Regions from separate parts of the Pseudarthrobacter defluvii genome, predicted to be linked through region 1. Evidence: riboswitches for the same ligand, from Rfam matches in the RefSeq annotation. Region 1 holds a riboswitch; each other region holds the start of a gene.
The links. A riboswitch is a leader RNA that binds a small molecule or an ion and turns the genes downstream of it on or off. The one in region 1 is predicted to bind thiamine pyrophosphate.
Positions count from the first base shown of each region.

Region 2: linked by a shared signal. The riboswitch ahead of thiC (phosphomethylpyrimidine synthase ThiC) and the one ahead of thiO (glycine oxidase ThiO) in region 1 are both predicted to bind thiamine pyrophosphate.
Region 3: linked by a shared signal. The riboswitch ahead of thiD (bifunctional hydroxymethylpyrimidine kinase/phosphomethylpyrimidine kinase) and the one ahead of thiO (glycine oxidase ThiO) in region 1 are both predicted to bind thiamine pyrophosphate.
Region 4: linked by a shared signal. The riboswitch ahead of JCQ34_RS17885 (ECF transporter S component) and the one ahead of thiO (glycine oxidase ThiO) in region 1 are both predicted to bind thiamine pyrophosphate.

Region 1 is NZ_CP066362.1:2,750,015-2,757,515, reverse strand. Features, by position in the region: gene JCQ34_RS12685 (DEAD/DEAH box helicase) at 1-1,434, opposite strand, end outside; gene JCQ34_RS12680 (RNB domain-containing ribonuclease) at 1,726-3,216, opposite strand; gene thiE (thiamine phosphate synthase) at 3,256-4,002, opposite strand; TPP riboswitch at 4,030-4,148, shown strand; gene thiO (glycine oxidase ThiO) at 4,142-5,455, shown strand; gene thiS (sulfur carrier protein ThiS) at 5,452-5,688, shown strand; gene JCQ34_RS12660 (thiazole synthase) at 5,693-6,508, shown strand; gene JCQ34_RS12655 (hypothetical protein) at 6,589-6,891, opposite strand; gene JCQ34_RS12650 (DUF3107 domain-containing protein) at 6,914-7,138, opposite strand; gene JCQ34_RS12645 (TetR/AcrR family transcriptional regulator) at 7,200-7,501, opposite strand, start outside.
Region 2 is NZ_CP066362.1:2,414,239-2,421,739, forward strand. Features, by position in the region: gene JCQ34_RS11195 (hypothetical protein) at 109-564, opposite strand; gene JCQ34_RS11200 (VOC family protein) at 716-1,591, opposite strand; gene JCQ34_RS11205 (amidohydrolase family protein) at 1,690-2,772, opposite strand; TPP riboswitch at 2,852-2,959, shown strand; gene thiC (phosphomethylpyrimidine synthase ThiC) at 2,955-4,781, shown strand; gene JCQ34_RS11215 (alpha/beta hydrolase) at 4,778-5,512, opposite strand; gene ffh (signal recognition particle protein) at 5,616-7,199, opposite strand; gene JCQ34_RS11225 (glucose-6-phosphate dehydrogenase) at 7,284-7,501, shown strand, end outside.
Region 3 is NZ_CP066362.1:2,325,344-2,332,844, forward strand. Features, by position in the region: gene proB (glutamate 5-kinase) at 1-23, opposite strand, end outside; gene obgE (GTPase ObgE) at 13-1,602, opposite strand; gene rpmA (50S ribosomal protein L27) at 1,719-1,982, opposite strand; gene rplU (50S ribosomal protein L21) at 2,045-2,353, opposite strand; gene thiD (bifunctional hydroxymethylpyrimidine kinase/phosphomethylpyrimidine kinase) at 2,690-4,210, opposite strand; TPP riboswitch at 4,218-4,315, opposite strand; gene JCQ34_RS10770 (Rne/Rng family ribonuclease) at 4,465-7,501, opposite strand, start outside.
Region 4 is NZ_CP066362.1:3,833,674-3,841,174, forward strand. Features, by position in the region: gene JCQ34_RS17870 (UDP-N-acetylglucosamine 1-carboxyvinyltransferase) at 1-383, opposite strand, end outside; gene JCQ34_RS17875 (energy-coupling factor transporter transmembrane component T family protein) at 513-1,313, opposite strand; gene JCQ34_RS17880 (ABC transporter ATP-binding protein) at 1,310-2,857, opposite strand; gene JCQ34_RS17885 (ECF transporter S component) at 2,857-3,480, opposite strand; TPP riboswitch at 3,548-3,688, opposite strand; gene JCQ34_RS17890 (iron-containing redox enzyme family protein) at 3,967-5,022, shown strand; gene JCQ34_RS17895 (CDGSH iron-sulfur domain-containing protein) at 5,094-5,357, shown strand; gene JCQ34_RS17900 (DUF4235 domain-containing protein) at 5,491-5,754, shown strand; gene mnhG (monovalent cation/H(+) antiporter subunit G) at 5,762-6,172, opposite strand; gene JCQ34_RS17910 (monovalent cation/H+ antiporter complex subunit F) at 6,162-6,440, opposite strand; gene JCQ34_RS17915 (Na+/H+ antiporter subunit E) at 6,437-6,982, opposite strand; gene JCQ34_RS17920 (Na+/H+ antiporter subunit D) at 6,979-7,501, opposite strand, start outside.

The DNA.
Region 1 (7,501 bases):
CCGGTCCTGGTCGCGCGAGCGGCCTGAGTCCCGGCCGCCGCGGGTGTTCTTCTTGCCAGTCTCGCCGAGATCCTCGAGCACCTCGGCGTCGACGCCGGCCAGCGTCCGCTTGTCGCGGGGCAGGCGGCCCTTGGTGCCCTCGGGAATATCCAGGTCCGTGTACAGGTGCGGGGAGGATGAGTAGGTTTCCACGGGCTCCGGGACGCTGAGGCCCAGTGCCTTGTTGATCAGCGCCCAGCGCGGCATGTCGTCCCAGTCCACGAACGTGACTGCGGTGCCCTTGTTGCCGGCGCGGCCGGTGCGGCCCACCCGGTGCAGGTAGATCTTCTCGTCTTCCACGCACTGGTAGTTGACCACGTGGGTGACGTCCTCGACGTCGATCCCGCGGGCGGCAACGTCCGTGGCTACCAGGACGTCCACCTTGTTGTTGCGGAACGCCCGCAGCGCCTGTTCACGGGCGCCCTGGCCCAGGTCCCCGTGGAGGGCGGCGGCGGCGAAGCCGCGGTCCACCAGTTCCTCGGCCACCTTGGCGGCGGTGCGCTTGGTCTTGGTGAAGATGATGGTCCGCCCGCGGCCGCGTGCCTGCAGGATGCGTGCCACCACTTCGGTCTTGTCCATGCTGTGCGCACGGTAGATCAGCTGGCGAATGTCCCGCTTGGTCAGGCCCTCGTCCTCCGGATCCGCTGCGCGGATGTGGGTGGGCTGGGTCATGTACCGGCGGGCCATGGCGATGACGGGGCCGGGCATCGTGGCGGAGAACAGGAGTGTCTGGCGGACGGCGGGGGTGGCGGCGATCAACGTCTCCACATCCGGCAGGAAGCCCAGGTCCAGCATTTCGTCGGCTTCGTCAAGGACCACGATCTTGACGTTCTTCAGGCTCAGGTGCTTCTGCTTGTAGAGGTCGATCAGCCGGCCGGGGGTGCCAACCACTACCTCGACGCCCTGCTTCAGGGACTCGACCTGGGGTTCGTACGCGCGGCCACCGTAGATGGTGGTGATCCTGGCATTGCGCTTGCGCGACGCGGTCTGGAGGTCGCTGGCCACCTGTACCGCCAGTTCACGGGTGGGAACGATGACCAAGGCCTGTGGGGCACCCGGCACGGCCAGTTTGGCGTAGCCGGGGTCGTCCTGGCCGATGACACGCTGGAGCGCCGGGATGCCAAAACCGAGGGTCTTGCCGGTGCCGGTCTTGGCCTGGCCAATGATGTCGTGGCCGCCCAGGGCCACCGGCAGGGTCATGGCCTGGATGGGGAAGGGGTGCGTGATCCCGGCGTCGGCCAGGGACTCCACGATGTCTTCGCGGACGTTGTAGTCGGCAAAGGACTTCTCGGCGATCTCGTGCGGCGTCTCGTCCGAGATGATGGTCTCTTCCGGTTCGATGGTCTCGGTACCGGACACGTCGCTCAGAAGCTGGTGGGTATGCAATTCACTCACAGGGGAGTTTCCTTATTCATTTAGGCATTGGCGCTGCCTGCTCAACGGGCCGGCCAAGGCTGGCCGCTCCGGAGCACGCTCTGGCGCGAAAGCGATTCCAGTGGAAGCCGATCGCGGGCTATCTAATGCTGGCACTGGGGACCAGCGGGCAAATCTCAAGATCGCGTAGGGGCGGGCTTGTTGGTTTCAAATGGAGGAAATCAACGACCGGGCATCCAGTTCTACCCCTCCAGTCTAGCCGCATGGGTGCGGAAACACGCTTTCGGCCCGCCTGCGGCGTCCGCTGGTTCCTCAGCAAACGAGTTCGAAGTGGATCTCCCGGGTGGTGATGTCCGAGGACACCAGCCGGACCCGTACCTTGGTGCCGGATTCCAATTCGCCGGCGCAGCGCGCGGTCACCGCGGGTTCTGCGATCTGGATGATCCCGGAGCTTCCGTTGCCGTTCTTCGCATTGCCGTTGCCATTTTTCCCGTTGCTTCCACTGCCGTTCTGCGGCTTGGACCCGGAGATTACGATCGCGTCGAACTCCTGCCCGATGTGGTTCAGCAGCAGGGCCGCCTCCACGGTGTCCAGGGCCAGGCGTTCCATCCGGGACGCCAGCTGGTCCGATCCCGCCATGATGCCAGGCAGCAGCGGCAGGGCTTCGCGTGCCCAGCCGGGAACATCGCCGCCATTGCTCAGGGCCTCGCAGATGACCAGGACGAAGCGGTCCACCAAGCGGCGCAGCGGCGCGGTGGTGTGGGCATACGCCGCGCCGATGGCGGACTGGATCCCATCCTCGGGGACGGTTCCGTCAAAGGCGGTGTAGGAGGCTCCGCGGAACAGCATGCCTGCCGAATGCATGATGGCCAGCTGCCTCGGGTCGGTGGGATCCAGTGACCGCAGGTATTCGCCGTAGCTGACTTCGCCGTCCCACGGCCTGCCCAGCACCTCGGTCTGCAGCCGGAAATGCCTCAGGGACCGTTCATCCGGGGCCGGCATAGTTCGCAGGATGCCCACCTTGCCCTCCAGCATGAGCTCCGCCGCCGCCATCCCGGTCATCAACGAAATCTGCGCGTTCCAGTCCTCCACGGGAAGCTGCGGAACGGCGTCAATCCGGTAGCCGCCGTCGGGCAGTTGGACGATCTCCTGTTCGGGCATGTTGAGGCTGGCGCCTTCACGCGCCCGCTCCAGTGCCACCCGCTTCAGGCCCACCTCGCGGAGCAGATGGAGCACGGGGGAGGCCGTCCCGGCGTCGAGGTCTGCCTGGGCGCCCTTGTAGCTGAGCTTGTCACGGCTGCGGACCCGCGCCCGGCGGACGCCCACTGTCAGGACGGTTGCTTCGCCGTCGAGAGTGAAATCCCATACGAAGGCAGAACACTCCTGGCCGGGCAGCAGGCTCCCGGCCCCTTCGCTGATGACTTCCGGGTGCAGCGGGATCCGGCCGTCCGGTGCGTAGAACGTCTGTCCGCGCCGCCGCGTCTCGGCGTCCAGGGGACCTCCCGGCGCAACGAAGGCCGGAACATCGGCGATCGCGTACATCACGCGGTAGCCGTCCCCGTCCAATTCGATGAACACCGCCTGGTCCAGGTCCGTGGAGGACGCCGGGTCGATAGTGACAAACTCGACGGCGGTCAGGTCGTAGGACGGCAGTTGCAGCGCCGCCACGGCGGCCAGGGCGTCTTCCACGGCTTCGGCGGGATAGGGGCCGGGAAGTTCAAGTTCCGTCCGCAGCAGGCCCAGCGCCTCTTCCAAGGCATTCTTGTGGTCGTGAACGTTGGGAGCCAGCCGATGATGTGACACAAAATTCAGCGTAGCCCCAAGTTCCGCGATTAAGCAGGCTCAGGAGCCGGCGGCGTCCAGCGCGTCGAGGAGGGAGGCAGCAGCTGCGGCGGGATCAGGGGCTTCGGTGATGGCGCGGACCACCACGATCCTGCGCGCACCCGCCTCCGCCACCTGGTGGACGTTGCCGTGGTCGATGCCGCCAATGGCAAACCAGGGCACGGGATCGGCAGCCTGCCGGGACGCCCCGGCTGCGTACTTCACCAGTTCGGGACCGACGGCGGCCCTGCCGGGTTTGGTGGGGGTGGCCCAGACCGGACCCACGCAGAAGTAGTCCAGCCCGGAGGGGCCGGCGGTTGCGGCCAGGGCGGCATCCACCTGTTCGGTGGTGTGGCTGGAAAGTCCGATGGCGGCGTTGCCGTTGACCAGAGTGCGTGCTGCCGCCAGCGGCAGGTCCTTCTGGCCAATGTGGAACACGGGGGCCCCGGAAAGCACGGCGATGTCGGCGCGGTCATTGACCGCCCACAGCTTGCCGTGCCGGACCGCCACTTCCTTCAGCACCGCCAAGAGGTCCAGTTCCTCGGCGGCTTCGATGGTCTTGTCACGCAGCTGGATGATGTCCACGCCGCCGGCAAACGCCGCGTCCACGAACTCCGCAAAGTCGCCGCGGTCCCGCCGCGCATCGGTGCAGAGGTACAGGCGCGCCTTGAGGGCCTCGCTGTCGCGGGCATTGACAACCTCGGCACTGGCAACTCCGCCGGCCGGAGCATGGGAACCTGCGGGAAAGGATGAGGTGGTCGCATTCATGCCTGCAAGCCTAGTTCCTCTAAACTGGGGAGGTACTGCGGGAGCCCGCGGCAGCTGTCACAAAGCGCCGGGCTGAGAGGGCGTCAGAGCCGACCGCTTGACCTGATCCGGTTAATGCCGGCGTAGGGAAGGAACCCAGATGCATACCCCCGGCACCGCTCAGCCCGCATCCGTTGACGCGTCCATCCCCTCCACCCTTCGTGCCGACGTCGCCGTCATTGGCGGGGGAGTGGTGGGACATGGCATCGCCTGGGAATTGCAGCGTTCCGGACGCTCCGTCGTCCTCATCGACGATGCGCCGGGCGCCGGCGCCAGCTGGGCCGCGGCCGGCATGTTGGCCCCGGTGAGCGAACTGCACTACCAGGAGGAGGACCTCCTGGAACTCATGCTGGACGCATCGTCACGGTGGCCGGCGTTCGCTGCCGGTGTCACCGATGCATCGGGGGCGGATTCCGGATACCTCACGACGCCGACACTCGCCGTGGGTGCCGACGCCGCCGACCGCCGCGCGCTGATGGACCTGCGCACAGTTCAGCAGGCGAGCGGCCTGGCCGTGGAACCCCTGACCGTGCGGGAGGCCCGCAAACGCGAACCCCTCCTCAGCCCTGCCATCGCCTGTGCCCTCGACACCCCGGCGGACCACCAGGTGGATCCCCGCCGGTTGGTGGCGGCCCTGCGGCAGGCCCTGGCCCGCGCCGCCCAGGAGTTGCCTGGCCTGGTCGTGGCCGGTGCGGTGGACGGGTATGCCGTGCCGAAACGGGCAGCCGGGCTGATGTGGGAAGGCGGAACGGTCGCCGGCGTCCGGCTCGCCGGTGGCGGTGCCGTCCTGGCAACAGAAACCGTGGTGGCCAACGGCCTGCAGTCAGGCGCGCTCGCGGACCTGCCCCGTGGCCTCGAACTGCCGCTGCGGCCCGTCCACGGGGACATCCTCCGCCTTGCGGTTCCCCGGCACCTCCAGCCCCTGGTGACAGCAACGGTGCGGGGCCTGGTCCACGGAGTCCCGGTCTACATCGTCCCGCGGCAGGACGGGACCGTGGTGATTGGAGCCACCCAGCGCGAGGACGCCCTGTCCGATGCCGTCAGCGCCGGCGGCGTCTACCAGCTACTGCGCGATGCCCAGGCCCTGGTGCCCGCCGTCGCCGAACTCGAATTGCTGGAGTGCACCGCCCGTGCCCGCCCCGGAACCCCGGACAATGCACCGCTGCTGGGGCGGGTGCCGGTGGACCTGGCCTTAGGAAGCGAAGGATCCGGAGCGGATTCCGGTCACGTCCCGGGGCTCATCATCGCCACCGGGTTCTTCCGTCACGGCGTCCTCCTCACACCTGCGGCAGCAGCAATTTGCGCGGAACTGCTGGACGGAAAAGCCGACCCCCGCTGGGCACCCTTCAGCCCCGACCGGTTCTCCAGGCCGGCACCGGCGGCAAAAGACACCGATATCAAGGAGACAGCGTGAACATCACCCTCAACGGCAACCCGCACACGGTGGCGAACGGCGCCTCCATCACCACGCTCGTCAGCCAGGTCACCGGACGCCCGCTGGCTGACAACGGGCAGGCGACGGACGGTGGGAAACTGGGCGTCGCCGTCGCCCATAACGCCCAGGTGGTGCCGCGCAGCCAATGGTTCGCCACGGTGCTCGCCGAGGGCGACGACATCGAACTCGTTACAGCAGTACAGGGAGGCTGACGCCATGACCGAAACCAGCACCATCAACCCCGCCGGGAACACAGGTGCCGCCGACGCCCTGGTGATTGACGGCGTCGCCCTCGGCTCCCGCCTCATCATGGGCACCGGCGGGGCGCCCAGCCCGGACGGCCTGGGCGCAGCGCTCCTGGCCTCCGGCACTGCCCTGACCACCGTGGCCATGCGTCGTTACTCAACCGCCGAAACCGGCTCGCTGTTCCAGCTGCTGGTGGACCACGGGATCCGGGTGCTGCCCAACACCGCCGGTTGCTTCACCGCCAGGGACGCGGTCCTCACGGCGGAACTGGCCCGCGAAGCCCTGGAAACCGACTGGGTGAAACTGGAGGTCATCGCCGACGAACAGACCCTCCTGCCCGACGCCGTGGAGCTCGTGGAGGCCACGGAGCAACTGGTCAACCGCGGCTTCAAGGTCTTCGCCTACACCAACGACGACCCCGTGCTTGCCCTGCGGCTCGAAAACCTCGGCGCCACCGCCGTGATGCCCCTGGGCGCCCCGATCGGGACCGGCCTGGGGATCCTGAACCCGCACAACATCGAGCTCATCGTTTCGCGCGCATCGGTTCCGGTGGTCCTGGACGCCGGTATCGGTACGGCGTCCGACGCCGCCCTTGCCATGGAGCTGGGCTGTGACGCCGTACTGCTGGCCACGGCCGTGACGCGCGCGCAGAACCCGGCCCTCATGGGCGAGGCATTCAAGCACGCTGTGATCGCGGGCAGGATGGCCAGGGCAGCGGGCCGGATTCCCCGCCGGGAGCACGCCCTTGCGTCGTCGGCTATGGAGGGCCGGGCGGAGTTCCTCTGACCGCCGCCTAATCTGATCAATCCTTAAATGGCTGTGGCCACTACCCCTGGGGGTAGTGGCCACAGCCATTTAAAGACGCATCAGCGGCGCAGGATGGCCGTCAGCCGCTCCATGTCGTGGCGGGTACGCGAACGGCCCAGGTAGACCACGGCCCCGGTTGCGGCCGCGATGCCCAGGACCATGGGCAGGACCCAGGGGAGCCAGGTCAGGCCGGGCAGGTAGCCGAAGCCGGCCGTCATGAGGATGATCCACGCCAGCGCAGCAACACCCACCGCAATTCCAGCCGGCAGCGCCGCGCCGTAGGTGGCATGGCGCTTGTCATTGGCCCAGACGATGAAGCCGCCCGCGGCGGTTGCCAGCACCACGATGGTCAACGAAAGCATGGGTCTCCCTCTTCGGCGCGGGTTAGAACTGGCCGAAGCCCACGCGGCGGACCTCTTCAGCGCCGATTTCAACGTACGCCAGGGCGTTGCCCGGAACGATGATCAGGCGTCCCTTGTCATCCTTGAGGCGCAGCTCATTGCCTTCGCTGATGGCCTCGCCGACAACCTTGGCCACCGTCTCGGCATCCTGGGTCGATTCCAGTACGATTTCGCGGCCAACGTTCTGAACGCCGATCTTAATTTCCAAGGGGGCCTCCCAGCCTGTGAAGTGCTCGTACTTCTCTACGAGGTGTTGTCTTATTTGTAGTCTAGGACTCTTTGGGGAAGCGAGAGATTCCGCGCCAAGCTAAACGGTAGATGAGGTCGCTCGCCACATCGAGGTCCAGGTTGCCGTCGGTTTCCAGCCAGTACCGGGCACTGACCTGCGCCATCCCCGCCAGGCCGCGGCCCAGCAGTTCCGCCTCGAGATGGGGGAGCTTGGTGTCCTCCGCGATGACCCGTGCAATGGCATCGGCGAAGGTCCGGTTGAAGGTTTCCAGCCGGGAGCTGACGTCGGGGTCGTTGATCAGGTCGGATTCGAAGACCAGCCGGTGGGCCTGGTCGTCGCTGG
Region 2 (7,501 bases), 340 kb from region 1:
CCGTACTTGCGGGTTCGAAGGACAGGATCCGGACGCGGAGAGAGGGGCCACGCAGATCGAGTACCTGTTTATTGTGCCAGATGAACGGCGTTATTTCGACTTGGCAGCTCAGGCGGACCAGACGTACAGGCCTGTCCGCTCCGAATCGTCGATGCCGGCGGCAAGCTGTGCCAGTTGCTGCACATAGGTCCGGGCCTGGCCGGCGTCGAACGGCATGTCCTCCTGGCCGGCCCACTGTTCGGCCACGTCGTCGAGGACGTTGCCTTCGCCTTCGGTTTCGTACGTGAGCAGGTCCGCAAGGGCGCGGACCATGGCCGCCGGAACGGCGAGGAGCGAATCGCTGGAGACATCCACCATGGTCAGCTCGTAGTCGGCCCCGCCTGCGTGGACGGCCGTGCCCGCCAGGTCACCCAGCTGCTCGACCTCGAAGTCGCTGATTCCCTGGATCCGCACTGCCTGGCCGGCAGGGCCGGGGGCCGCTGCGGAGCCGCTTCCTTCATCGAGGATGCCGGCGCGTTTCAGCGCGGCGTCATGGGTGGCGACAAAGATCTCGGTGAAGCCCATGGCGGTTGCCCTTCTTCCGTTGGCGGAACAGCGCGCCGGGCGCTGGTGCAGCCCGGCCGTACGGGTTCAGCCTAGTAGTTGCCCGGCTGCCGGTGCACGCCGGAGCCCTTTTCTGCCGCCCTTGTGCGCAAACGGCCGCCAAGGCCGCCGCTCAGCGGACGGCGACCCGGATCCTGTTGCGCCACGGGTCCTCGAAGCGGAGCTCGGCACCGGTGTGGTGCGAGGCCACTCCGGAAACCTTGAGCCGGTCGGCCAGCGCCCCGACGTCATCACCTGACGGAACCTCGATCAGCACTTCCCCGAGCCCCAGCGTGTCCTTGCGGGGCCCGGCACCGCGGCTGTTCCAGACGTTCATTGCCATGTGGTGGTGGTAGCGGCCGGCGGATACGAACAACGCCTGCCCGTGCCAGCCCGCCGTCTTTTCGAAGCCGAGGGTGCCTACGTAGAAGTCCCGGGCAGTCTGGACGTCGCCCACCTGCAGGTGCACGTGCCCAACGCCCGCGGACGTCTGCCGTTGGCCTTCCAAAGACTGCTCTGTGAGGTACTGCTCCAGGTACCGCTGCGGCGGCAGGGCAAGGCTGTCCATGACCACGTCCGTCCCGTTCCAGGACCAGTTGCTGCGCGGGCGGTCCCAGTACAGCTCGATGCCGTTGCCCTCGGGATCGGTGAAGTAGAAGGCCTCGCTCACCAGATGGTCGGCGCTGCCGGTGAAGGACCGCGGCTCATACTGGGCGGCCGTGGCGACGGTGGCGGCCAGGGAAGCCTGGTCCTCGAACAGCAGCGCCGTGTGGAACAGGCCCGCCTCTCCCCTGCCGGGAAGGTGCAGCCCGGGCGCCGGCGCCAGGTGGACCAAGGGAGTGCCGAGGCGGCCAAGGTAGAGCCCGCCGTCCTGTTCGGCCACCACCTCGAGTCCCAATGCGCGCTGGTAGTAGTCGGTCATGAGCTTCATGTCGCCCACCTTGAGCATCACAGTGCCCATGGCGAGGTCGGCAGGAAGCAGATCCCGGCTGGTGGCTGCTGAGGTCATTGAAGGCTCCTTGTGTTGGAGGCCGTCCCGTTGGCGGCCTGTCACATATTAAAATTACTTGAAGCTTCAATTTATTCCAAGTTCCCGGGCCCTTCCGGTCAGCGGACGACGCGGCCTCCCAGCACCACGTGTTCCAGGCCCTTGATAGTTTCCGGTACGGCCCGCGGGTCTTCCCGGCACACCACGACATCGGCCCGCGCCCCTTCGGCCAGGCCGTCTGACCCCAGCCACGCGCGGGCTGCCCAGCAACCTGCATCCAGTGCTGCTGCCATTGGCAGGCCGGCGCTGTGCAGGGCCAGGATCTCGTCCGCGATCCTGCCGTGCCGGATCACGCTGCCGGCGTCGGTGCCGGCGAAGATGCGCACGCCAGCTGCGTAGGCTTCCGCCACGCGTTCCAGCCGGCGTTCCCACAGGGCACGCATGTGGGCGGCGTACCGGGGGAACTTTGCATCCGCCTGTGCGGCGATGTCCGGGAAGGTGGCGATGTTGACCAGCGTGGGCACGATCGGCACGCCCTGTTCGGCAAACCGGGGCAGGTGCCGCGGCAGGAGCCCGGTGGCGTGCTCGATGCAGTCGATGTCCGCGTCCAGCATCTGGTCCAGTGTGTCCTCGGCGAAACAGTGCGCTGTCACGCGCGCACCTTCGTCATGCGCTGCCTGGACGGCATCCCGTACGACGGCGGCGGGAAAGGAAGGCGCCAGGTCGCCGGCGCTTCGGTCAATCCAGTCTCCTACGAGCTTGACCCAGCCGTCGCCGTCGCGCGCCTGCTTGCGGACGGCCTCCACGAGGCCCTCCGGCTCCACCTCCTCAGCGAAGCCGCGCAAATAGCGGCGCGTCCGCGCCACGTGGCGCCCGGCACGGATCAGTATGGGGAAGTCCCGGCCGCCCTGCATCCAGCGGGTATCGGCCGGCGAGCCGGCGTCGCGGACCAGCAGGGTTCCGGCGTTGAGGTCGGCCAGCGCCTGCTCCTCAGCAGTGGCGGCGTCAACGGGGCCGGCCGGGCCCAGCCCGATGTGGCAGTGCGCGTCAACGAACCCCGGCAGTACCCAGCCATGAAGGACCCTGCCCGGCTCCGTCTCAGGCCGGGTGAAGGTGAGGCTCCCGTCCACGGACCAAAGCCCGTTCCGGACGCTGTCCGGTCCGGTAAGGACCGGACCGCGGAATTCAATGACTTCTGGCATAAGGACTTCCTTTCGCTGCCCGGACAGGCTACACCCGGGAATGTGACAAGGCAGTTCCAGCGGCCTGTGGTAGCTTCGTTCCTGACCACACGGGTGCCCCTGCAGGGGCTGAGATCGGGCTGACGCGGCCTGCGACCGTTGAACCTGTCCGGGTAATGCCGGCGAAGGAAGTGAGTATTCCCTTGAGTACGCAAAATACCCAGTTGAACCCTGCCCAAATCCAGGCCGAAGCAGCGGCGGACGGTCAGTCAGCCCTCCAGGTGACCCAATCCCTGAAGTCGCATTCGTTGGCCTTCATTGAAGATGCCGGCGCCGGAATCCGGGTGCCGGTCACGGAGATTTCCCTTGAGCCGTCCCCCAACGGCCGGCCCAACAAACCGTTCCGGACCTACCGGACGGCGGGACCGGGCAGCGACCCCGTCCGCGGCCTTCAGCCCTTCCGCTCCGAGTGGATCGCGGCACGCGCGGACACCGAGCCGTACACCGGCAGGCAGCGCAACCTGCTCGACGACGGCCGCTCGGCTGTCCGCCGCGGTGCCGCCTCCGCGGAGTGGCAGGGTGGGCAGCCGGTGCCCCGCCGCGCCGTCGACGGCCACACCGTGACGCAGATGCACTACGCCCGGCAGGGAATCATCACCCAGGAGATGCGCTTCGTGGCGCTGCGCGAAAACTGCGATGTGGAACTGGTGCGGAGTGAGCTCGCGGCGGGCCGCGCGATTATCCCCAGCAACATCAACCACCCGGAGTCCGAGCCGATGATCATCGGCAAGGCGTTCCTGGTGAAGATCAACGCCAACATCGGCAACTCGGCAGTCACCAGCTCGATCGCTGAGGAGGTGGACAAGCTGCAGTGGGCCACGCAGTGGGGCGCCGACACTGTGATGGATCTGTCCACCGGCGATGACATCCACACCACGAGGGAATGGATCATCCGCAACTCCCCTGTCCCCATCGGCACCGTGCCCATCTACCAGGCGCTGGAAAAGGTCAACGGCGAGGCCAACGCCCTGACGTGGGAAATCTTCCGGGACACCGTGATCGAACAGTGCGAACAGGGTGTGGACTACATGACCATCCACGCCGGCGTGCTGCTGCGCTACGTTCCCCTGACAGCCAACCGGGTGACGGGCATCGTCTCGCGCGGCGGCTCCATCATGGCCGGCTGGTGCCTGGCCCACCACCGGGAGAACTTCCTGTACACGCACTTCGACGAGCTATGCGAAATCTTCGCCAAATACGACGTCGCCTTCTCGCTGGGCGACGGCCTCCGCCCCGGTTCGACGGCTGACGCCAACGACGCCGCCCAGTTCGCGGAGCTGGACACGCTCGCCGAGCTGACGCAGCGGGCGTGGGAGTACGACGTGCAGGTGATGGTGGAAGGACCTGGCCACGTTCCCTTCCACCTGGTCCGCGAGAACGTGGAGCGGCAGCAGGAGCTGTGCAAGGGCGCTCCGTTCTACACACTGGGGCCGCTGGTGACCGACGTTGCCCCCGGCTATGACCACATCACCTCCGCCATCGGTGCCACCGAGATTGCCCGGTACGGGACCGCAATGCTCTGCTACGTCACCCCGAAGGAACACCTGGGCCTGCCCAACAAGGACGACGTGAAGACCGGCGTGATCACCTACAAGATCGCCGCTCACGCGGCAGACCTCGCCAAGGGCCATCCGGGGGCGCACGAACGGGACGACGCACTGTCCAAGGCCCGCTTCGAGTTCCGCTGGCGCGACCAGTTCGCGCTGTCCCTGGATCCCGTCACTGCCGAGGCCTTCCACGACGAGACCCTGCCGGCGGAGCCTGCCAAGACGGCACATTTCTGTTCCATGTGCGGGCCGAAGTTCTGTTCCATGCGGATCAGCCAGGACATCCGGGACGAATTCGGCTCAGCGGAGGCCCAGGCGGCGCTCGCCGGTGTGGCGTCGGGGATGCGGGAGAAGAGCGAGGAGTTCCTGGCTGCGGGCGGCAAGGTGTACCTGCCGGAGCCTCGGGTTCCCGCGGAAAGCTAGGACGCCCGGGCCGGCTGGCTTCGGCTGACCCCGGCGATGAACTGCCGGATGGCCCGGTCGCCGTCCGGCGAGTCCTGGGGCCGGTGCCCTCCCGCGGCAACGTGGTGCAGGGCACCGGTCTCACGCAGGTAGCCGGCGATTTCCTCGTACAGCGGTTCCCATCCCCCGGTCAACACCAGCGTGGGTACGCCGGGAACGATGTGGAGCGGTGCTTCCCACGACGGTGCCTGAAGCCGGAGCCTGCGGGCAGACCGCTTCTCCTCCGTCGTGGCGGGCTGCTGGAGGTCCGTGGCGTAGACCCGCCGCACGAATTCGCGCTGGAAGTCTTCGTCGCTGAGCTGGTGGCGCACGTCGAAGAGGGGCTGCATCAGGCTGATGTGGGCGGCTGTGGCCGGCAGTTCCGCGGTCAGCGAGAGGCACGCCGGTTCCACCAGGGTCAAGGAAAAGACCAGGTCCGGGCGTTCGACAGCGGCGATCATGGCGGCGATGGCCCCTTGGGAGTGGGCCACCACGTGACCGCCGGCGGCGCCGCGCCCATCGTCGGCCAGCGACCGCAGGATGATGGCGGCATCTTCCGCAAAGGAGGACTCCAAGGGCTCCGCGACGGCGTCATAGCCATGCCGGCGGAGGAACAGGGCGTCGTAGGCCAATGCCATGCCGTGCTGGCGGGGCCATGCAGCGGCGCCAAAGGCTCCGGCGCCGTGCACGAACACTACCCTCTGCTTGAACATGTCCCAACCCTATTCCACGGTGCCGACATCCCAACGAAGAAGCGCCAGGTGTCGCCTTGAACGGTCAAGACGGCCCCTGGCGCTTCCTGATTGCGTGAAACTGCTACTTTCCCAGGAACTTGTCGAAGCCCTTGGGGAGGTTCAGCTGGGAGGGATCGAACTCGCCACTTTGCTGGCCGAAGGCGGCCCCGGTGGGCAGTGCCTTGGCAGCATTGGCGCGGCGGGCTTCGGCTTCCTTGCGCTCCTGCGCCGCCTTGGCCGGGTTGCCGGACTTTGCCTTCTTCTTGGGCGCATTCTTGGCGTTCTTCCGCGCACCGCCGCCGGCTCCTGGCATGCCGGGCATCCCGGGCATTCCCGGCATGCCGCCCTGGGCCATCTTCTTCATCATCTTCTGGGCCTGTGCAAAGCGCTCCAGCAGGCCGTTGACCTCGGACACGTGGACGCCCGAACCACGGGCGATGCGGGCGCGGCGCGAGCCGTTGATGATCTTCGGGGCAAGCCGCTCGTGCGGGGTCATGGACCGGACAATCGCCTCGACACGGTCGATCTCCCGCTCGTCGAACTGCTCCAGCTGCTGCCGGATGTTCTGCGCGCCCGGCATCATCATGAGCATCTTCTTCATGGAGCCCATGTTGCGGATCTGCTGCATCTGGGCCAGGAAGTCCTCAAGGGTGAAGTCTTCCTGGTCGGCGAACTTCTTCGCCATCCGGGCGGCTTCATCCTTGTCCCAGGCCTTTTCAGCCTGTTCGATGAGCGTGAGGATGTCGCCCATGTCCAGGATGCGCGAGGCCATCCGGTCCGGGTGGAAGAGCTCGAAGTCGTCCAGGCCTTCGCCGGTGGAGGCGAACATGACCGGCTTGCCGGTGACCGACGCGACTGACAGCGCGGCACCACCGCGGGCATCGCCGTCGAGCTTGGACAACACAATGCCGGTGAAGTTCACGCCTTCGTCGAAGGCGAGGGCCGTGTTCACGGCGTCCTGGCCGATCATGGAGTCGATCACGAACAGGACTTCGTTGGGCACGATGGCGCGGCGGATCTGGCGGGCCTGCTCCATCATGCCGGCGTCCACGCCAAGGCGGCCTGCGGTGTCGACGATCACCACATCGTGCAGCTTCTGGCGTGCTTCCTCGACGCCGGCACGTGCCACGGCGACCGGGTCACCGGCAGGCTGGTCCAGCTCCGTGGAGGTGGCGCCCGGGTGCGGTGCGAACACCGGGACATTGGCGCGCTGGCCCACCACCTGGAGCTGGGTAACGGCGTTGGGGCGCTGGAGGTCGCAGGCCACCAGCATGGGGCTGTGGCCCTGGGCCTTCAGCCACTTGGACAGCTTGCCCGCGAGGGTGGTCTTGCCGGCACCCTGAAGGCCGGCAAGCATGATGATGGTGGGGCCGTTCTTGGCCAGCCTGATGCGCCGGGTCTCGCCGCCGAGGATCTCCTGGAGTTCCTCGTTGACGATCTTGACGATCTGCTGGCTGGGGTTCAGCGCGGCAGAGACCTCCGCACCCAGGGCCCGTTCGCGGACCCGTCCCGTGAATTCACGGACCACCGGTACGGCGACGTCCGCGTCCAGGAGGGCACGGCGGATCTCGCGGACGGTGGCATCAACATCGGCCTCCGTGAGGCGGCCCTTGCCGCGGAGATTCTTGAAGGTTGCTGTCAACCGGTCAGAGAGTGAATTGAACACGCGCCGTGAACTTCTTTCAGGAGATGATCGGGACTCGACTATCTAGGGTATCAAGTCAGGCACCTAAGGTGGCATGCTGGCGAAATGACGAGCCAAACAACTGTCAAGACCCTGCTCATCCTCGGCGCCTCGGGCGACCTCACCGGCCGCCTCCTCCTGCCGGGCCTGGCGCGGCTGGTTGCGGCCGGCCGGGCCGCGGGCCTCAGCCTGGTGGGGGCCGGTTCAGACCCATGGACGCCCGAACAGTGGCGGGAGCGGGTCCAGTCATCGTTCGCGGCGGCAGCCGGGGCAGCGGATGAGCC
Region 3 (7,501 bases), 420 kb from region 1:
GCGGTCAAGCTCCTAGAGGTCATCGTCGGCGTCCAGTCCGCTTTCCTTGAGGGGCTGGGCGGCGCGGCGGGCACTGACGGATTCGGTCCAGATCCCGGCTTTACGCTCCGCCTCAAGCTCGGCGCGGGCGGCAGCCTTGGCCTCCCGGCGTTCCAGCTGCTCCTCGCGCTTCTGGCTGCGGGTGGGGCGGTCGCCGATATCGGCGAACCGGGGATCGGTGCCGCGCGGCGAGGCTAGGAGTTCGGCCCCGGCCATCATGGTGGGCTCCCAGTCGAAGACGACGCCGTCGTCCCCGCCGATGACCACGGTGTCCCCCGGCTTGGCGCCCTGCTTGAACAGCTCGGTCTCCACGCCGAGCTTCGCCAGGCGGTCCGCGAGGTAGCCGATGGCTTCCTCGTTGGTGAAGTCGGTCTGCTTGACCCAGCGCTCAGGCTTTTCGCCCAGCACGCGGAACAGCGGCTCCAGGTTCTTCTCTTCGCGGCGGATCTTGAACCCTGCTTCATTGACAGCGCGCGGGCGCAGCACGGTCGGCTGGACCTTGGGCGGGGCGGCAGCTACGGCCTCCCGCGCAGCCTGGACAATCTCGGCCATGGCGAACCCGAGCTGGCGCAGTCCCTCGTGGCTGGTGGCGGAGACTTCGAAGACGCGGTAACCGCGCGATTCGAGTTCCGGGCGCACAAACTCCGCCATGTCCTTGCCGTCCGGCAGGTCCACCTTGTTCAGGGCAACCAGGCGGGGACGGTGGTTCAGGGGGACGACTTCGCCATCCTGGCCGGCATAGCTCATGTCGACGGCGTACTTCTCCAGCTCTCCCTCGATGATGGCGAGGTCGGAGAGCGGGTCCCGGTCCGATTCCAGGGTGCCGCAGTCCAGCACGTGCACCAGGGCAGCGCAGCGCTCAACGTGGCGCAGGAAGTTGTGGCCCAGGCCGCGTCCCTCGCTGGCGCCTTCGATGAGGCCGGGAACATCGGCGATGGTGAACCGGACGTCGCCGGCCTGCACCACGCCGAGGTTGGGAACCAGGGTGGTGAACGGGTAATCGGCAATCTTGGGGCGAGCGGCGGACATCGCTGCGATGAGGCTGGACTTGCCCGCGGACGGGAAGCCCACCAGTGCGATATCCGCGATGGATTTCAGTTCCAGCACGACGTCGCGGGAGTCGCCCTCGAGGCCCAGCAGTGCGAAGCCAGGGGCGCGGCGCTTTTGGGATGAGAGGGCGGCGTTGCCGAGCCCGCCCAGGCCTCCGGCGGCCGCCACGTATTCGGCGCCTTCACCGACGAGGTCGGCGAGCAGGGTGCCGTCCTTGGTCTTGACCACGGTGCCGTCCGGCACGGGCAGCACCAGGGTCTCGCCGTTCTTGCCGCCGCGCCAGTCACCCATGCCGGGGCCACCGTTGCTGGCGTGCCGGTGGGGTGCGTGGTGGTAGTCGAGGAGTGTGGTGGTCTGGTGATCGACGCGAAGGATCACGTCACCGCCGTTGCCGCCATTGCCGCCGTCGGGCCCGCCGAGCGGCTTGAACTTCTCGCGGTGGACGGAGACGCATCCGTGGCCGCCCGATCCGCCGGATACGTGCAGGACTACCCGGTCTACAAAGCTGGCCACGTGGATCTCCTCAAATGCTGTTTACCTGGCGTCCGGAACGCCACATCGATTGTAATGCGGTTAAAAGAACAGTGGAGCGGACCCACAGGCCCGCTCCACCGCTTCAGAACTGGTTGTTACTCTGCAGCTGCAGCAGCAACGATGTTGACCACGCGACGACCGCGGCGGGTGCCGAATTCAACGGCGCCCGGGGTCAGTGCGAACAGGGTGTCGTCGCCGCCACGGCCAACGCCGGCGCCCGGGTGGAAGTGGGTGCCACGCTGGCGGACGATGATCTCGCCTGCGGAAACTACCTGGCCGCCGAAGCGCTTGACGCCGAGGTACTGAGCGTTGGAATCGCGGCCGTTGCGAGTGGAGCTCGCGCCCTTTTTATGTGCCATCTGAAATGCCTGCCTTTAAAATTCTGGGGAATCTGTTGGAAAACCTGAACAGTAACCGGTGGTTACTTGATGCCGGTGATCTTGACCTTGGTCAGTTCCTGGCGGTGACCCTGGCGCTTCTTGTAGCCGGTCTTGTTCTTGTACTTCTGGATGACAATCTTAGGACCACGCAGGTCCTGGAGGATTTCAGCCGTAACAGTTACCTTGGCCAGGTCAGCGGCGGCGGAGGTGACCTTGTCACCGTCAACCAGGAGCAGTGCGGGCAGCTCGATGGTGCTGCCGGCTCCACCGGCGACGCGGTTCAGGGTAACGAAGTCTCCAACGGAAACCTTCTCTTGGCGGCCGCCTGCGCGGACAATCGCGTACACCACTTGGGAACTCACTTCTCTCGACGTTTATTACAAAATTTGCGTGCGGCACCCGGCTCAGAAATTGGCTGGGTTCCCGCTGTGCCTCAACGCCGTGGATTTCCCGGGGAAATCCGTGAGCCGTCCCGGTGGAGAAGTCCGCTTGTTATGCACAGCGAATTGCTCCAGGGTCATAACCCAAGTGTTGGCGTAAGCACCGAAGATCCAGAATACGCTAAATCCGTCCACGGCCGCAAATGAGGCTGGTTCCGGCGGCCCGGCTGTGGTAGTAACCACAAACCCGGTGGGCAGCACCGCAACCATGCGGATCAATCATAGCGGCGCTGCTGCCCTCAGCAGTCAGGCATGCAGCCTCGGCGCGTCGAAAAATTCCACTTCCAGTCGGCAGGACTGCTTGAACGCGGTGACCATCGCTGCCCTTTCATGGTCGGAGGCCTTCCGCCCCGCCTCATCCACGATGGCAACAGCCCGGCGGGTGGCTTCGGCGAAGGCCTCGTCGGCATAGGTGCGGAGCCAGGCAGCGTAGGCATGCGCGTCCGGCTCACCGGAGGCAACGAACTGGGCGTGCAGCTTCTCCCCTACCTCGGCATAGAGCCAGAAGCAGGGCAGGACGGCGGCAGCCAGGACAGCATACGAGCCCGACGCCGAAGCTGCGGTGAGGTGGTCGACGTAGGCCTTTGTGACGGGGCCGAGGCCGCCCTGGGCTGGCCGGGTGCTGAGCCAGGAGCGGTGGAGTTCCGTTTCCACCTCGAGGCAATGTTGGGCCGATCCTGCCCAGAACAGCTGTTCGGCCTCCGAGGGGGCCAGGGCGCTGGTGCGGGCCAGCACGCGGGAGTACCCGTTGAGGTAAAGGGCGTCCTGGGCCAGGTAGTAGGCAAAGTCCTTCTCGGCCAGGTCTCCGGTGGCCAGGCCGCGGATGAAGTCCAGCGCATAGATATCGTCGAGGTCCTGTTGGGCTTCCGCCCACAGCCGGGCCGCGAAGCCGCCTTCCTGCAGTGCCGGCCGCAGGTGGTGGAAGTGGTGCACGGGTCCATTCCCCTGGCCCACCTCCAGCAGACCCGAGTTCTCGAGGGCACCCGCCAGCCAGGGCTTAACCGTCCGCAGTGACGCTTCCCAGTCGCCCAGGCGGGCCTGCACCGTTGCCATGGCAGAGGAAAGGGAGCAGCCTGTGCCGTGACTGTTGCGGGTGGAGATCCGGTTGCCCGGGACTTCCACTACGTCCTGTCCCAGCAGGCCCGCGGTGTTGACCAGCGCGTCCGGGCAGTCCGAACCTGCCAGGTGTCCGCCCTTGACCAGCACGGTTGCCCCGGTAGCGTCGGCCAGGCCCCGGCCCTGGGCCAGTGCCTCGTCCCAGTTCCCGGCGGGGGCCGCGCCCACCAGCATGGCAAGCTCGGGCAGGTTTGGGGTGATGAGGTGGGCAAGGGGCAGCAGTTCCCGCAGTGCGGCTTCTGCCGACTCCTGCAGCAGCCGGTCACCGCTGGTGGCAACCATCACCGGATCAAGAACCACGACGGCGGGACGCACCTTTTCGAGCCACCCGCGCACAGTGCGGATCACTTCCCCGTCACCCAGCATGCCTATCTTGACGGCGTCGATGCTGATGTCGTCACTGACGGCATCCAATTGCTGGGCCAGGAAGGCGGCCGGAGGCACGTGCACGGCCTGTACGCCCCTAGTGTTTTGGGCCGTGAGGGCGGTGATGGCGGCCATGCCGTAACCGCCGTGCGCGGCGATGCTTTTGAGGTCTGCCTGGATACCCGCTCCGCCCGACGGGTCCGAGCCCGCGATGGAGAGCACGCGGGGAACGTCACGGCCCGCAGGTAACGCGGCGAATGCACCGGAGGCAACTGGCAGGGGCATGGAAAGGGTGGAAGACAAGAGACATCCCTTCGCCGGTACTAGCCGGACAGGTTCAACGGGTCTGGATCTCAGCCGGCCTTCTGCGCGGCACCCCGTGTCGGTTCCCAGCCTAACCGCTGGGGCCTGACCGCAGGAAAGGTGACTGCAGGCGCGGGGAGGGTGGCCGCACGCAGGAGTCCCCGCCCTATGGACAGTTCCCCCTGTAATTTACGGGGGAACTGTCCACAAAGCGGGGACTCCTGAATGTTTCTTTGCTACAGCTCCGAGGCCGGGACGCCGACGCCGAGGATGATGGGTTCCTCTGCCGCCTTGCCCGGTTCCGCCGTGGCCTGTGCCTTATCCGTTTCCGGGGCCTTGGCTGCGTGCGAATGGCCTCCGGCAGTCGCCTGGACGTTTTCGTGGTGCTGGACAGCGGTCTCGTTGGCGGCACCCTGGGCACGGCTGGCACCCCGGTGGCGCCGCGGCCTCCGCTGACGCGACTGTTCCAGCGTGTGGTCCGAATAGTCCTTTTCGACGGGAGCATCCATTGCGGGGCGGGCTTCCGCTCCCCCGGTTTCGGCTTGCCGTTCCGGCGCGGGCTGTTCCGTTGCCGGCTGTTCAGGTGCCTGCGGCGTCTCGGCAGCCTTAGCTGGAGCGTCCTCCATGGACGACGCCGGCTGGCCGAGGTGGGCGAACGCTTCAGCGAGCCGGTCCAGGGTGAGGGCGGGCTTGGGCTGCTGCTCCTCCGCATGCTCCACGAACGGAAGCGGGACTTCCTCGCCGCCGAACGTCAGGACAGCTGCGGGACGCGTGGGGGCATCGGCGTCGTGCTTCTCCTCTGCCGGAGCGGCCGCCGCAGGCGGGGCTGCCGGCACCTGGCGGGTTGCGGCCACTTCGTCGTCGTGCAAGTGCGCGGCGTGGGCAGCAGCGGCGATGTTTGCCAGGGCAAGCCGGGTGGCTTCTGCCTTGGCGTGCCGCTCAGCGTCCGTGGGCTCCGGGTGGACAGTGTGGACCTGGACGGCAGGCACCGGTGCGGCTTCGGGCTGCTGGCCGCCGCGTCCGCGCCGCCGCTTGCGTTCCGAACGTGCGCCGGGCTGGTTGTTGTCAGTCCGCTGGCCTTCGGTGCGGTGGGCTTCGGTGCGGTGGGCTTCCGGCCGGGCTTCGGGCCGGTTGTCGCTGCGCTGGACGTGGTGGTGCTCGGCGGCAACGACGTTGGCGCGGCGGTGCTCCACGGGATCGTCGTGGGTCACCACGCCGCGGCCGGCGCAGGCCTCGCACTGTTCGCCGAAGACCTCCAGCAGCCCGGTGCCCATGCGCTTGCGGGTCATCTGGACCAGGCCGAGGGAGGTCACTTCGGCAACCTGGTGCTTGGTGCGGTCGCGGCCCAGGCATTCCACCAGGCGGCGCAGCACCAGGTCGCGGTTGGATTCGAGCACCATGTCGATGAAGTCGATCACGATGATGCCGCCGATATCGCGCAGCCGCAGCTGGCGCACCACTTCCTCGGCAGCTTCAAGGTTGTTCTTGGTGACGGTTTCCTCGAGGTTGCCGCCGCTGCCGGTGAACTTGCCGGTGTTGACGTCCACTACTGTCATGGCCTCGGTGCGGTCGATCACCAGGGAGCCGCCGGAGGGCAGGAAGACCTTCCGTTCGAGGGCCTTGTGGATCTGCTCATCGATGCGCCAGGCGGAGAAGATGTCCTGGTCCTTGGTCCACTTTTCGAGGCGGCCCACCAGGTCCGGGGCCACGTAGGTCACGTAGGCCTCGATGGTGTCCCATGCTTCCTCGCCGGAGACGATGAGCTTGGAGAAGTCCTCGTTGAAGACGTCGCGGACCACCTTGATGGTCAGGTCCGGCTCGCCGTAGAGCAGTTCGGGGGCCAGGATCTTGGTGGAGGCAGACTGGCTTTCAATGCCTTCCCACTGGGCCCGCAGCCGGTTGATATCGTGCGTGAGCTCTTCCTCGGAAGCGCCCTCGGCGGCCGTGCGGACAATGACGCCGGCGTGCTCGGGCAGGCGGTCCTTGAGGATGCGCTTGAGGCGGTTCCGTTCGACGTCGGGCAGCTTGCGCGAGATGCCGGTCATGGATCCGCCGGGTACGTACACCAGGTAGCGTCCGGGCAGCGAGATCTGGCTGGTGAGGCGGGCGCCCTTATGGCCCACGGGGTCCTTGGTGACCTGGACCAGGACGGTATCGCCGGACTTCAGCGCGTTCTCGATGCGGCGCTGCTTGCCCTCGAGGTTCACGGCTTCCCAGTTGACCTCGCCGGCGTACAGGACCGCGTTGCGGCCGCGCCCAATGTCAACGAACGCCGCTTCCATGGACGGCAGCACGTTCTGGACCTTGCCCAGGTACACGTTGCCGATCAGCGAATCCTGCTGCGTCTTGGACACGAAGTGCTCGGCCAGCACGCCGTCTTCGAGGACGGCGATCTGGATCCTGTCGTCGCGCTGGCGCACGATCATCTGCCGGTCCACCGACTCGCGGCGCGCCAGGAACTCAGCCTCGGTGATGACCGTGCGGCGGCGGCCCGTGTCACGGGACTCGCGACGGCGCTGTTTCTTGGCTTCCAGGCGGGTGGAACCCTTGACACTGGTGACGCGGTTGCTGGCCGGAGCCTCGCTCACAGTCCGCGGGGCACGGACGCGCGTCACCGTGTTGGGGGGATCATCGTCCCCGCCGCCCGTCAGCTCAAGGTCCTGGTCCCCGCGGCGGCGGCGACGGCGACGGCGGGACGTCACGCCGTCCTCCACCGTCCCTGCGGTGTCCTCGTCGGCTTCGTCCTCGGCGTCGGCTTCAGCGCTGCCGTCCTCGTTGTCCTCTTCAGCCCTGTCCCCGACCCGGCTGCGGCCCCTGCGGCCCCGGCTGCGGCGCCGGCGGCGGCTGGAGGAATCATCCGTATCTTCGGTTTCTTCCTCACCAGGCTCCTCGGCAGCGGGGGCTGCGGGACGGACCACGGTGCTGAGGTCCGGCGCCTGGAAGAGCACCGAGGTGGGGGAAGCGGGTTCCAGGAACAGGGAAGCGAAGGCGCTGGCGGCGGCAGGCTCTTCGGTCTTTGCCGCAGCGGGGGCCGCCTGCTGCGGTTCTTCGGCTTTTTCCCCGGCCTGCGCGGCGGCGGGCTCCTGCTCCGGCTGCTCTGCCTGCTCCACGGCAGGTTCCTGTGCGGATGCGGCTTCCTGGACCGGCTCCTGCGCGGCGGCAACCGGTGCTGCTGATCCCTCAACCACGGCATCAGTGGCGGCGGGTGCCGGCTCTGCGCTGGCGGGGGAAGCGACCTTGCGGGTGGCTACCCGACGGCGGCGGACCGGCTTG
Region 4 (7,501 bases), 1.1 Mb from region 1:
AGCACCTCGACAATACGGTTGACTTCCTCGATGCGGGCCAGCCGGCGGAGCACTGTGGTGCCGCGGTTGATGAGGCTGGCGCAGAGCAGGGCGACGCCGGCGTTCTTGCTGCTGTTCACGTCCACGGCCCCGGACAGGGTGCGGCCACCCTCCACCCGGAGGTGGGTCATCTGCGGCTTGCCCACGTTGACGATGCTGCGGTCGAAGATGTTTTCCAGCCGCTGGATCATTTTCAGGCTCAGGTTTTGCTTGCCCTGTTCCATCCGGGCCACAGCGCTCTGGCTGGTGCCGAGTTCGGCGGCCAACTGGCCCTGGGTCCACCCTTTCTCGCTCCGGGCGTCCCTCAGCATGGCGGCAACGTGTTCAGCGGTTTCCTGGGTCATACCGCGAATATATCATAAATGAGTTATCGGGCCTCCCGTGAGACTACCCAACGGCGCTTATGGGGGCTACGGGACGGCTGTACCCATCGGGTGCGATAGGGAAGCATACGTAGTTCCTGGGCCGGACGCTCAGCTACCCAGCCACACCATATTCCACGTACCGGCGGTGACAGCCGCGAAAAGAGCCAGCCCGGCCACCACGATGCCGCCGGCCACCACTCCGAGATCCAGCAGGCTGAAGGTTGATTCCCGCGCCCAGGTCCGCGTGGCACCGCCAAAGCCCCGCGCTTCCATGGTGACGGCCAGCCTCGACGCGCGCCGGATGGCCTGCACCAGGAGCCCGAAGCTTTGCCCCAGCGTGGCCTTCACCCGCTGGGCCAAACTGCCGCGGGAACCCACGCCGCGGGCACGCCGTGCCATGCCGATTGTCTGCCATTCCTCGGCCATGAGTCCCACCAGGCGCATCGCGGCCAGTGTTCCCAGGACGAACCTGTGCGGCAGGCGTGCTTTCTGCGCCAGCGCATCGGCGAGGTCCGTGGGATCGGTGCAGCTCATCAGGAGTACCGCCGGAAGGGCGATGGCAAAGCCGCGCAGCAAAAAGCCGATCCCCAGCTGGAGGGAACCTTCACTCATGGTCCAGATGCCGGCGTCGAGCAGGATCCTGCCGCTGTCCGGCGCCAGGATGGACGTGCTCCACCCGCCAATCGCCGCCGCAAGGATCAGCGGCCACCCCCGCTGCCACAGCAGGGACAGGGTGAGCCCGGCCAGGGGAAACAGCAGCAGCTCAAAGACCAGTGCCACGGAGGCCGAAACCCAGTCGATGGACAGGGCAAGGACGGCCGTGATGAGCAGGACCGCCGCGAATTTGCTGAGTGGATTGGCGCGGGTCAGGAGCGCGCGGTTGCCGCTGAGGGTGAGTTGCTGCCTCATGGCGCCACCGCTTCCGCAGCGGCCATGCGCAGCTCCTCGCCGCCCAGCGCCTCCGTGAATTCGGCGTCGTGGGTCACGGAAACCACCGCCGTTCCGGCGTCAAGCAGCTCGGACAGGAACGAGGCCAGCTCGGCCCAGGTGTTGGCATCCTGCCCGAAGGTGGGCTCGTCAAGGACAAGGACCTGGGGGCTGGCGGCAAGGACGGTGGCCACGGACAGCCGCCGCTTTTCACCCCCGGAGAGCGTGTAAGGGTTGGCGTCCACCAGTTGGGTGAGCCGCAGCCTCTCCAGCAGCTCGTCAACCCGGCCCTCCCCGTGGCCCAGGTGCCGGGGACCAAAGCGCAGCTCATCCAGCACCTTGCCGGTCACGAACTGGTGCTCAGGCTCCTGGAACACCGTCCCCACGCGCGAAATCAACTGCTCGGCCTTCCACCGGACCGGGTCGATGCCCGCACCGCGGCTCAGGTCCAGGGTGGCGGACACCTTTCCGGACACCGGCTCCAGGAGGCCGGCGAGGGTCAGCGCGAACGTGGACTTGCCGGCGCCGTTGGGACCGGTGATGGCCAGCGCCTGCCCGGCGCGGACCTGGGCGGCTACACCTTCCTGGACGGGGACGGGCGGGATTTTGCGGAAGCCATGGCGGCGGGAACGTTCGCGGGAGACGCCCAGCTGTTCGGCGGCCAGCAGGAGGTTGCCCGTTCCCGGCGCCGGCACCGCAGCCCGGGCCCGGGTGGCCGGGACGTACCCGGGGACCCATACCCCTGCGGTGGCGAGCATGGTCCGTGCCTCGCTGAGTACCCGGTCCGGCGGCCCGTCCAGGAGCACGGCGGGCTCGCTGGACGAGCCCGGCTGCAGGACCACGATCCGGTCCACCAAGTCCTTCCACACGGACACGCGGTGCTCCACCACCACCAGCGTGGCCCCCGTCTTGTCCAGGCAGCGCGCCACGGCGTCGCGGACTTCCAGCACCCCGTCCGGGTCCAGGTTGGCGGTGGGCTCGTCCAGCAGGATCAGCCCCGGCCGCATGGCCAGGATCCCCGCCAGCGCCAGGCGCTGCTTTTGCCCGCCGGACAGGGCCGACGTCGGGTGGTCCAGCGGGAGGTGGGACAGTCCGACGTCGGCAAGCGCCTCGTGCACGCGCGCCCAGATGGCATCCCGCGGCACGGCAAGGTTCTCGGCGCCGAAGGCGACGTCGTCCCCCACGCGCGAAAGGACCACCTGCGTCTCCGGGTCCTGCTGCATCAGGCCGGCGCGGCCACGCTGGGAGCGGGGCACGGCACCGTCAACCAGCAGCGAACCCGACTCGTCGGCGTCGCCTGCCTCGCCGTCGTCGTTGATGTCTCCCAGCACGCCGGCGAGGGCATGGAGGAGCGTCGACTTTCCGGCGCCCGAGGGGCCAAGCAGCAGCACCCGCTCGCCGGGGCGGATGTCCAGGTCAAGGGCATGGACGGCGGGCTTGGCCCTGCCGGCGTGCCGCCAGCCCCAGCCGCGGGCGGTGACGGCGGCTGGGCGGACGGGGCCGCCGGCGCCCTGGGAGGGTGCCATCAGGAGAAGACTGGCTCCGTGGCAGCCTTGCGGGAGGCGAAGGAGCTCAGGACGCCGGTGCGGGCCAGGCCGCGGGTGGCGAGCCAGGCCAGGGCACCTGCCAGGACTGCCCCGGAAATGGTGGTGAGGACGATGTAGGCGAACTTGTCCGCGCCCGAGTAGGCGATGTTCCAGCCCCACGGCGCAAAGGAGTCATTCAGGCCGCAGAAGAATCCGGCCGCGGCGCCGGCGAGCAGCGATACGGGCAGGTTGAACTTGCGGTACACGAAGATTGCGAAGATGATTTCCGCGCCGAGGCCCTGGATGAAGCCCGAGAAGAGGACCGAGGCGCCGTACTGGGAGCCCATGAGCAGTTCCCCGGTGGCGGCCACGGTTTCGCAGAACAGGGCGGCGCCGGGCTTGCGGATGATGAGCATGCCCAGCACGCCCGGGATCATCCATCCGCCGGCCAGCAGCCCGGTGAGGGGTGGGTAGGCGGCGTTCATGGGGGCCGACAGCGCTGCCGCGCCCTGGTCCCACGCCCAGAAGATGACGCCGCCGGCGATGGCCACCAGCGCAGCCACCACGATGTCCACGACGCGCCAGGACCTGCTGGTGGTCTTCTTGATTGCTGCAGTGCTCATGTGATCCTCCTGGGAAACAGGAGGGGAAAGTGGACCCGGCTGACGGCCCGTTGCCGTGCAGCCGCGACACTTTGAGAACTCGACTCCCTTGCGCCGGTACTAACCGGATCAGGTTCGAGGGTCTGCGGCTGTCCGCACTCTCAGCGCCCACCTGCGGTGCCCGGCTTGTGCCAGGATGCCCGACGGCGGCGCTCCCCTGTCGTTTTTAGTGTTGCTTTTTGGTTTGGGTAAGGCTTGTGATTGCCCTTCCGGGCGTGCTCCAGTTTACACCGGCCGGCGCAGGATTGAGGGCTGCGGGCGCCAAGCGGACCGGATGTGACCGGCCGCTTTGTGATGGCGTGACGCCTGGAGGTCAGTGCGCTTAGCTTTTATTAGTAATCATGCTTACTATGTTGTCTCCCGGGTTTCGAGGAGGACGGGCATGGGACTCACCATGGGCGGCCCCCCGTTCGTTCCCGTCAGCAGTGCGGCAGACCAAGGAGCACCATGAGAATCCCGGAACCCAGAGGACCCGTCAGCAGCGCACTGTTCCAGGTCCTGGCGCAGGCTCCGGACACCGCCGGGCCGGGCCTGGACGGGCTGTACTCCCTGGTGGTGCGGCAGCTGGCCGGGTCCGGCGACATCATCTCCGACGAGGACATCCAACTTTCGCTTTTCTGCCTTTACGAACTCCATTACTCCGGCCTGGACGGCGTTTCAGACCTCTGGGAATGGGAGCCGGCGCTGATCAGCGTCCGGCGGTTGATCGAGGAACCCTTCGAAGCGGCACTGCGCGCTGCCGCGTACCAAACCGCCGGGAACTTCGAACTGCCCGGCGGGGTTGCCATGACCAGCGACGCGGTTGCCGACGTCCTCTTTGGCCTGGCCGCCACGGATACCGGTCCCAGCGTGTCCCGCTACGTGGCCAGGAAAGCCACACTGGACCAGCTCAAAGAGTTCCTGGTCCACAAGTCCATGTACCAACTGAAGGAAGCCGATCCGCACACATGGGCCATTCCGCGGCTCAGCGGCCGGCCGAAGGCGGCCCTGGTGGAAATCCAGGCGGACGAATACGGCGGCGGCCGGCCTGAGCGGATGCACAGCGCGCTGTTTGCCCGGACCATGCGCGGCCTGGGCCTGGACGACAGCTACGGCGCCTACGTGGACGCCGTACCGGCGGTCTCCCTGGCTTCGGTCAACCTCATGTCGCTCTGCGGCCTGAACCGGCGGCTCCGCGGTGCCATCACCGGGCACCTGGCAATCTACGAAATGACGTCCTCCCAGCCCAACCGCTTCTACGGCAACGGATTCCGCCGGCACGGCTTCGGCCCGGAAATCACGCACTACTTTGACGAGCACGTGGAGGCCGACGCCGTCCACGAACAGATCGCCGGACGCGACCTCGCCGGCGGCCTGGTGGAAGCTGAACCCCAACTGCTGGCCGACGTCCTGTTCGGGGCCACGGCCGTCATGGCCATCGACAGCCGCCTTTCCGCCCACCTGATGTCGTCCTGGGAAGCCGGGCAGACTTCACTCCGGGCGGCCGTGCCGGCGGCAGCGTGACAGGCGCCGCCGCGGCAGGGCCAGGGCGTCCCGGGCCGGCCAGAAACAACAACGATGGATGCGGTGCAGGCATGAGCCTGGAACAGCAGGGAACAGGAGCCGACATGGACCAGGTACACGAGGAGCAGGAACCTGCCGCGAGCTCGATCGTGGTTTGCCCGGACGGGCCACTCATTGTCCGGGGCGAATTTGAGATCGTCACCCCATCCGGCGGTGCCGTGCCCCGGGAGCGGAAAACGGTGGCCTTGTGCCGGTGCGGGGCGTCCGCCATCAAGCCCTACTGCGACGGCACGCACAAGATGATCAAGTTCCGCACCGAGCCCCAGGCCACCTAGCCAGCCGGCGGGCTAGCCAGTTCAACAAGCCCCGCCGGCCGGCCACGCCCTTGCCCCGACTCTTGCCGGGACCGCGACGGGTGTACGGCTAGGCTGGAGGCAGTCCGTTTTCCGTCCGCAAGGAGTATTAGGAATGAACCTTCTCATCAAGCTGCTCGGGACCGGGGTGAGCCTCGGCGCAGGCCTGGCCGGCACCAAGCTGGTCAACACCATCTGGGAAAAGACCACCGGACAGAAGCCGCCCACCGGCAAGCACGAGGATGTCCCCACCAGCCTACGTTCGGCGTTGACCTTTGCACTGATCTCGGCATCGGTCAGCGCCATCATCCAGGTCCTGGCAAACCGCGGCACCCAGCGCGCCATTGCCCGGTTCGCCAAGACCCAGGACATCGTCTAGCTCTTCCTTAGCGTTGCCGGCCGTCGTCGGGGCTGTCCTTCCGGGCAGCCTCGGCGGCGGCTTTTTGCACCACGGCCTCCAGCTCATCGGCGGTGAGCAGCTCCCGGTGCAGGTGCTTGGTCCGGTAGCCCGCGCGGCCCACCATGTGCGCGGATACGGGCACCGTCAGCAGCTGGAAGATCCAGGCCACCACCAGCACCGGCCACACCCACCATGTCCGCATCTGCAGCCCAATCGCGGCCAGCAGCAGGAACAGGCCCAGGACCTGCGGCTTGGTGGCCGCGTGCATGCGGCTCAGCAGGTCCGGGAAACGGAGCAGGCCGATCGCGGCGCCCAGGGACATGAGCGCCCCCACCACCATGAACACGGCCGACACAAGGTCGATCCAGGCGTCAGGGCCCGAAAAGTCAGGATTCATCAGGCTTCACCCTCCGGTCCGCCACGAACCTGGCCACCGTCACGGACCCGATGAAGCCGATGACGGAGATGGCCACCACCAGCATCAGGTTGTTCAGGTGCCGGTTCACGGCCATGTCGATGCACAGCGCCCCGCCCAGGATGGCCAGCAGCACGTCGGTGGCGAGCACCCGGTCCAGCAGCGAAGGTCCGCGGGCGATCCGGATGATGGCTGCGGCCGCGGCCAGCGAAAAGATGACGGCTGTAACAGCCAGGACTACGTTCATCATGCGGCGGCCTCCATGCGGACGGCTTCAAGTTCTTCCCGGCTGCCCATGATGCGGATCAGGCCGGCCTCAATGGACCGCACCTCGTTCCGCAGGCCCTCCACGTCTTCCGGGGAAGTGATGTTCAGTGCGTGCAGGTAGAGGGTGGAGGTGGAGCGGTCCACCTCCACCACCAGCGACCCCGGGATGAGGGAAATGACATGCCCGGTGGCGGTGACGATCAGGTCCTGGTGGCTGCGCAGCCGTACGGCGACGACGGCGTTGGTCACCTTGGACCCGCGGACCGTTGCGAGGTAGAGCACCTGGCCGCTGGCCACCACCACCTTCCACAGGAACACCAGGGCAAAGGGCACGGCGTAAAGGATGTTGAACCGGCCGCTGAGCTCCACGGGCGGAAGGTAGAAGAGCCGGGCCACGCCTACGGCCAGCAGGGCACCGAACAGGAGGTTGCCGGGGCTGAAATCCTGCCAGAGGGCACCCCATACAATTACCAGCCAAACCAGGAGCGGCAGTTCCTGGCGCAGGGAAATGCGTTTGCGGCTCATCGCGCTCCTCCCCCGGTGCTTGCGCTTGTCCCGCCCATGGCTCCCGGTACGGCGGTGCCCTCTCCCAGGACCGCGTGGATGTATGGGGTGCGGTCGAGCATGTCCCGGGCTGCCCGGTCCGAAAGACTGAACAGCGGCCCGGCGAACACGGTCAGGGCGACACCCAGGACCACCAGGCCCGCCGTGGAACCCACCATGGTGCGCGGCAGGAGCGTCACCGTGTTGTTGACCTTGGCCCCGGGGCCGGACACCCTCGCCGCGGGACTGGCAAGGAGCACCGGATCCGGATGCTCGGCGTCGGTGGGGCGGCGCCAGAAGGCGCGGTTCCAGACCCTGGCGATGGCCAGCAGCGTCAGCAGGCTGGTGACCACCCCGCCGATCACCAGCGCGTAGGCCAGCGGCGTGCCCAATTCAATGCCCGCCTGCAGCAGCCCCACCTTGCCAAGGAAGCCTGAGAACGGCGGGATCCCGGCCAGGTTCATGCCGGGGATGAAGAACAGCAGGGCCAGCATGGGCGAC